2 regions of the Romboutsia ilealis genome follow, and region 2 is predicted to be linked to the other one. Evidence: a T-box and tRNA genes for the amino acid it is inferred to sense, from the RefSeq annotation. Region 2 holds a T-box; the other holds one or more tRNA genes.

Region 1 (3,393 bases), 260 kb from region 2:
TTACAATTGATAAAATCCAGGAATTTGATGCTTATAATAAAATTAAAAATATATTATATATAGATATTTATTTTACATGTTGGCGTGCTTCTTGAAAAAGAGGTCCTAACGAAAACACTAACAGATTATTTAAAAATTTTATCCTAAAAGATTTGATTTTTCTAATAACTCAAAAATAGTTTAATTTTGTAGTAAATATAATAAAGAATATACCTCTCTAATACTTTAAATATAAAATACCTCCAAAAATCTCCTCTTCAACATACACATAAAGTGTTACACTTGTAATAATAGCAATTCTCTAATTTTTATCTTATTACTTATTTTGTTGTACGTTGGTTAGTATATAAAATATAAGTATATGTATTTCTATCTTTATAAATATAATATAAAAGGCTACAGTATTTCTGCTGTAACCCTTTTGTTTATGTATATTAATTATAAATTTTATCTAACCTACCTTAAAACAGCTTTAAAAAAATTGTATATCTTGTTACTATTAAACATACATTATAATATTCATTTGTTAATTGATAATACTTCGTCTTTTGTATATTTATAGTTTTGATTAACAAATCTCAATATTTTCATATAGATTACTTTTACTTATATCTACTAATATAATCAATCTATTTAGATCCCTAATTAATCAACTTGTGTTAATAATCTCCTAGTTATATCTGAAAGCTTTAATTCTCCTAACTCTAAATGAGCCATCGCTAATACTGATTTTATAGTGTTATCCGAGTTATCCCATTTATACGCCCTAGCATTTATTATAACATCTTCTGGCATATATTCTTCTAATTCCATAGCTAGTTCATCAGATAACGTCATATACTCATCAAATAACTCTTCTTCATTTAATTCATCTAATTCATAATTTTCTTTTATAACTTCATTTAATAAATCTACATTTATACTTACTTGATATGCAAGTGTATCTTCTCTTTTACTTCCTTTTGTTAAATCTTTTTCTACATTAAAATCACTATTATTTTCTATAATATCTTTTATCTCACTGCTATCAATTATTTCATTTCCAAAAACTATGTACAAAATATCATCTCCTCTTAAATTATTTAGCTATTGCTTCTATTAAGGATTCTTTTAAAGATTTCTTTATTCCCTTTTCTTTTGCAATCTTTATTAAATATCTGTATCTAGATTTTTTAGCTTCTAAATTATATATTGCAACATCTACTAATTCTGGTTCACTAACTAACTGGAAAAATTTTTCAGCCGTTATTACATCAGCTTGAGCTTTTTTTATTTCTTTAATTATATTCTCTTTTTCTAATTCTTTTTCAATCTTTTTTTTAGCGCTCATATTATATCCTCCTAAACTCATATATATATGAATTTAGACACATTTAATACTTTATATACATTATTTAGAAGTTAATCTAGTAAGTTATTTTTATATTAAAAAACCCCTAGTGAATTATCACTAGAGGTTAAACACTGGTGGGATTAACAGGGCTCGAACCTGTGACCCCCTGCTTGTAAGGCAGGTGCTCTCCCAGCTGAGCTATAATCCCGGATCTTTTATGGTGCGCCCAAAGGGACTCGAACCCCTAACCTTCTGATTCGTAGTCAGACACTCTATCCAGTTGAGCTATAGGCGCATTTGTTAATAGTGGAGGCGACACCCAGATTCGAACTGGGGATCAAGGAGTTGCAGTCCACTGCCTTACCACTTGGCTATGTCGCCATACTAAATAAAAATTGGGGTGGATAATGAGAGTCGAACTCACGACCTCCAGAGCCACAATCTGGCGCTCTAACCAACTGAGCTATACCCACCATATATTGGTCGAGGTGGAGGGACTCGAACCCCCGGCCCCATGGTCCCAAACCACGTGCGCTACCAAACTGCGCTACACCTCGAAGTACTTATTTTAAATTAATATGGTGGACCATCAGGGACTCGAACCCCAGACCTACCGGTTATGAGCCGGGCGCTCTAACCAACTGAGCTAATGGTCCACATTAATTTGGTAGCGGTAACAGGAGTCGAACCTGTGACCTTTCGGGTATGAACCGAACGCTCTAGCCAACTAAGCTATACCGCCATAATAAAATGGTGCCCAGAGGCGGAATCGAACCACCGACACGGGGATTTTCAGTCCCCTGCTCTACCGACTGAGCTATCTGGGCATTTGGCGGAGAGGGTGGGATTCGAACCCACGGTGCCGTTAAGCATCACTGGTTTTCAAGACCAGCTCCTTAAACCACTCGGACACCTCTCCACTTGGTGATCCATCCGCGACTCGAACGCGGGACACCCTGATTAAAAGTCAGGTGCTCTACCGACTGAGCTAATGGATCAAATATTAACTTGGCAGGGGATGCAGGACTCGAACCTACGCATGTAGCAGTCAAAGTGCTATGCCTTACCGACTTGGCGAATCCCCTAAATAAAGTGGTGAGCGCACAGGGATTCGAACCCCGGACACACGCCTTAGAAGGGCGTTGCTCTATCCAGCTGAGCTATGCACCCACATTATTTTTTGGAGCGGGAAACGAGATTCGAACTCGCGACTTTCACCTTGGCAAGGTGACGCTCTACCACTGAACTATTCCCGCATGATAAAAGTAAAGTGGTGCGGATGAAGGGAGTCGAACCCCCACGCCGTAGGCGCCAGATCCTAAGTCTGGTGCGTCTGCCAATTCCGCCACATCCGCATTTTACTTCATATATAGTTGGTGGAGGATGGTGGATTCGAACCACCGAAAGCAATGCTAACAGATTTACAGTCTGCCCCCTTTGGCCGCTCGGGAAATCCTCCACGTGGAGCTGGTGATAGGAATCGAACCTACAACCTGCTGATTACAAGTCAGCTGCTCTACCGTTGAGCCACACCAGCATATATTGGCGGGAATAACAGGACTCGAACCTGTGACCCATTGATTAACAGTCAATTGCTCTACCAACTGAGCCATATTCCCGCGTATTTAATTAAGTTGGCGACCTGGAAGGGACTCGAACCCTCGACCTCCAGCGTGACAGGCTGGCATTCTAACCAGCTGAACTACCAGGCCGCAAATGGTGGGACTAACAGGGCTCGAACCTGTGACCCCCTGCTTGTAAGGCAGGTGCTCTCCCAGCTGAGCTATAGTCCCATAAGTTTAATCTGGAGCGGGTGAAGGGGATCGAACCCTCACAGCCGGCTTGGAAGGCCGGAACTCTACCATTGAGCTACACCCGCATATTTAATTTATATAGTTGGTGGAGGATGGTGGATTCGAACCACCGAAAGCAATGCTAACAGATTTACAGTCTGCCCCCTTTGGCCGCTCGGGAAATCCTCCACGTGGAGCTGGTGATAGGAATCGAACCTACAACCTGCTGATTACAAGTCAGCTGCTCTACCGTTGAGCCACACCAGC
Region 2 (3,393 bases):
AATGAGATATGTAGTGCTTATGAAGAGGTATATCAAAATGTAGTCTAGATGCTATATCAGACAAGTTTAAGTTTATACCTAGTAGTAAATCTATTGAAGAATGATAAATATTTTAAATCCTAAAGCTAAAGTTTCATTTATAGGATTATATTTTGATGGAACTAGAGCGTGTAGATAGGTAGTAGAAAAACAAAATATTAAAAACTTTCAATAGAAATTTTAAACTATACAGATGATCAATGTTATAAATTAAAGAAGGAGTATTTGGGGATGAAATATAATTTTAAGGGGAGTTACAAATTAGCATTTACTTTGTTATTAATAGTATTATTATTTGTAGGATTAATTAAAAATATGTTTATAAGTAAAGATAATGATATAAGTTATTATGATAATGAAGTATATAGAAGTATAAAAACTAATACTATAACCGAAATAATGAATAAGGTTTTAGAAAATTCAAAAAAGGATTCTGATATAAATTATGATAAGGTAGCTTATATAACTATTGATGATGGACCATCGAACTACACTGATAAGATATTAGATATATTAGATAGAAATAATGTTAAGGCAACTTTTTTTATGATAAATAGAAACATGAATACATATAAAGATGAAGTTATAAGGATACAACAAGAGGGGCATGGAGTTGGATTTCATAGCGTAAGTCATGATGTAGAAACATTATATAAAACACCAAAATCTACTCTTGAAGAGTTTTCTATATGTAGGGACACATTTAAGGAAATAACAGGTGAAACATCAAATCTAATAAGAATTCCATATGGCAGTAAACCTTATACGCCAGAAGAATCATATAAAATATTAGTTGAAAATGGATTTTTAGTATGGGATTGGAACTTGGATACAGAAGATTGGAAATCGACAACTGACAATATTGTAAGTAATGTTCTATTAAATGGAAGAAATAAAGATGATTTAGTTTTATTAATGCATGAGAAAAAGCAAACGGTTGAAGCCTTAGAGTATATTATAATGGTATTAAAGGAAAGAGGATATCAAATACTTCCAATAACAGAAGATAAGGAAGCAATGAATTTTTGGAGCCAAAACTTATAATAAATATATTTAAAAAGTACATATATTATCATAAGTAATTGACAATAATAATGTTAATTAGATATAATTAAAAATAAATTAAATATAAAACTGTGATGAAGAGGAGTATGTAAATACTGCTAAAAGAGAGGAAAGTTCATAGGCTGAAAGATTTTCCAAGTATAGATTTACAGAAGGTAGCTTCGGAGTTTCTAGGCTGAAATAATAGTAAGTTTAGACGGTGAGAATCGATAAAATCTATTGAGAGTCATGATTTTATTATTTATTTATACAGTAAATATATAAACATGGAATTAAGGTGGTAACGCGAGCTTTTCGTCCTTATTTATGGGATGAAGGGCTCTTTTTTATGCTCAATATATTTGAGTAAAATAGATTTCACTAATAAATATGAAACAAAGTAATTTATTACATAAAACTAAGGAGGAAATGAAATGGAAAATACTAATTTACCAAAAACGTATAATCCAAAAGACTTTGAATCAAGATTATATTCAAAGTGGGTTGAAGATGGTTTATTTAAATCTAAGCCAAACCCAAATAAGAAGCCATTTACAATAATGCTTCCACCGCCAAATATAACAGGACAATTACATATGGGACATGCTCTTGACCATACTTTACAAGATATACTTGTAAGATGGAAGAGAATGGATGGATATGAAACATTATGGCAACCAGGAACTGACCATGCTTCTATAGCAACAGAAGTTAAGGTTGTTGAAAGAATAAAAGAGCAAGAAGGAAAAACAAAGTACGAATTAGGAAGAGAAGAATTCTTAAAGAGAGCTATGGACTGGAGAAATGAATTTGGTAGAAAAATAGTAGACCAAATGAAACAGTTAGGAGATTCTTGTGACTGGGATAGAGAAAGATTTACAATGGACGAAGGATGTAACGAAGCTGTTACTGAGTTCTTTGTGAAACTTTATGAAAAAGGTCAAATATACAGAGGAAACAGAATAATAAACTGGTGTCCAGATTGTAAAACAACTTTATCAGACGCTGAAGTTGAGCATGAAGAGCATGATGGAAAGTTCTATCACATAAAATACCCAATAGCAGGTAGTGATGAATTCTTAGAAATAGCTACAACTAGACCTGAAACAATGTTAGGAGATACTGGTATAGCTGTAAATCCAGAAGATGAAAGATACAAGCACTTAGTAGGTAAGCATGCAATACTTCCGTTAATAGGAAGAGAACTTATAATAGTTGCTGATGATTATGTAGATTTAGAGTTTGGTACAGGAGCAGTTAAAATGACTCCAGCTCATGACCCTAACGACTTTGAAGTAGGTCAAAGACATAATCTTGAAAAGATAAATGTAATGAACGAAGATGGAACAATGAATAAGTTAGCTGGTAAGTACGAAGGTATGGATAGATATGAGTGCAGAAAGCAACTTATAGCTGACTTAGATGAAGCAGGATACTTAATAGCTATAAAAGACCACAACCATAATGTAGGTTCTTGTTATAGATGTAAAACTGTTGTTGAGCCAAGATTATCAGATCAATGGTTCGTTAAGATGGATGAATTAGCTAAACCAGCTTTAGAAATACTTAGAAATAAGGATTTACAATTCGTACCTGATAAATTTGATAAAACTTATACTCAATGGTTAGAAAACATAAGAGATTGGTGCATATCAAGACAATTATGGTGGGGTCACCAAATACCTGCTTACTACTGTCAAGAATGTGGTGAAGTAGTGGTTGCTAAAGAAATGCCAAAAGAATGTAAGTGTGGACATACTCACTTCAAGCAAGATGAAGATGTACTTGATACATGGTTCTCTTCTGCATTATGGCCTTTCTCAACATTAGGATGGCCACATAATACAGAAGAATTAAATTACTACTATCCAACAAGTGTACTTGTTACTGGATATGATATAATCTTCTTCTGGGTAGTAAGAATGGCATTTGCAGGAATGTTCTGTATGGGAGAAACTCCATTTAAGCATGTATTAATACATGGACTTGTTAGAGACTCTGAAGGTAGAAAGATGAGTAAATCTTTAGGAAATGGTATAGATCCATTAGAAGTAATAGACCAATACGGAGCTGATGCATTAAGATTCATGTTAGCTACAGGAAACTCACCAGGAAATGATATGAGATTCTACATGGAAAGAGTTGAAGCTGCTAGAAACTTTGCAAATAAATTATGGAATGCATCAAGATTTGTATTCATGAATATAGATGAAGAGATAATGAATGGTGTAACTAGAGAATCAGTTGAAAGCTCTATGACTTTAGCTGATAAGTGGATAATATCAAGAGCAAACAATGTTGTTAAAGAAG

What was found. A T-box is a leader RNA that pairs with one kind of tRNA and senses whether it is charged. The one in region 2 lies ahead of CRIB_RS00835 (valine--tRNA ligase), so its partner is inferred to be a tRNA-Val.
Region 1: it encodes a tRNA-Val, which carries the amino acid that the T-box ahead of CRIB_RS00835 (valine--tRNA ligase) is inferred to sense. The anticodon was not compared.

The regions. Positions count from the first base shown of each region.
Region 1 is NZ_LN555523.1:2,502,948-2,506,340, reverse strand. It holds gene CRIB_RS12105 (hypothetical protein) at 646-1,059, opposite strand; gene CRIB_RS12100 (DUF2508 family protein) at 1,079-1,330, opposite strand; tRNA gene CRIB_RS12095 (tRNA-Val) at 1,466-1,541, opposite strand; tRNA gene CRIB_RS12090 (tRNA-Arg) at 1,552-1,628, opposite strand; tRNA gene CRIB_RS12085 (tRNA-Cys) at 1,641-1,714, opposite strand; tRNA gene CRIB_RS12080 (tRNA-His) at 1,730-1,806, opposite strand; tRNA gene CRIB_RS12075 (tRNA-Pro) at 1,814-1,890, opposite strand; tRNA gene CRIB_RS12070 (tRNA-Ile) at 1,913-1,989, opposite strand; tRNA gene CRIB_RS12065 (tRNA-Met) at 1,999-2,075, opposite strand; tRNA gene CRIB_RS12060 (tRNA-Phe) at 2,085-2,160, opposite strand; tRNA gene CRIB_RS12055 (tRNA-Ser) at 2,164-2,252, opposite strand; tRNA gene CRIB_RS12050 (tRNA-Lys) at 2,256-2,331, opposite strand; tRNA gene CRIB_RS12045 (tRNA-Gln) at 2,343-2,418, opposite strand; tRNA gene CRIB_RS12040 (tRNA-Arg) at 2,427-2,503, opposite strand; tRNA gene CRIB_RS12035 (tRNA-Gly) at 2,515-2,589, opposite strand; tRNA gene CRIB_RS12030 (tRNA-Leu) at 2,605-2,688, opposite strand; tRNA gene CRIB_RS12025 (tRNA-Tyr) at 2,708-2,792, opposite strand; tRNA gene CRIB_RS12020 (tRNA-Thr) at 2,796-2,870, opposite strand; tRNA gene CRIB_RS12015 (tRNA-Asn) at 2,877-2,952, opposite strand; tRNA gene CRIB_RS12010 (tRNA-Asp) at 2,969-3,045, opposite strand; tRNA gene CRIB_RS12005 (tRNA-Val) at 3,051-3,126, opposite strand; tRNA gene CRIB_RS12000 (tRNA-Gly) at 3,139-3,212, opposite strand; tRNA gene CRIB_RS11995 (tRNA-Tyr) at 3,231-3,315, opposite strand; tRNA gene CRIB_RS11990 (tRNA-Thr) at 3,319-3,393, opposite strand.
Region 2 is NZ_LN555523.1:180,410-183,802, forward strand. It holds gene CRIB_RS00830 (polysaccharide deacetylase family protein) at 271-1,083, shown strand; T-box leader at 1,167-1,409, shown strand; gene CRIB_RS00835 (valine--tRNA ligase) at 1,518-3,393, shown strand, end outside.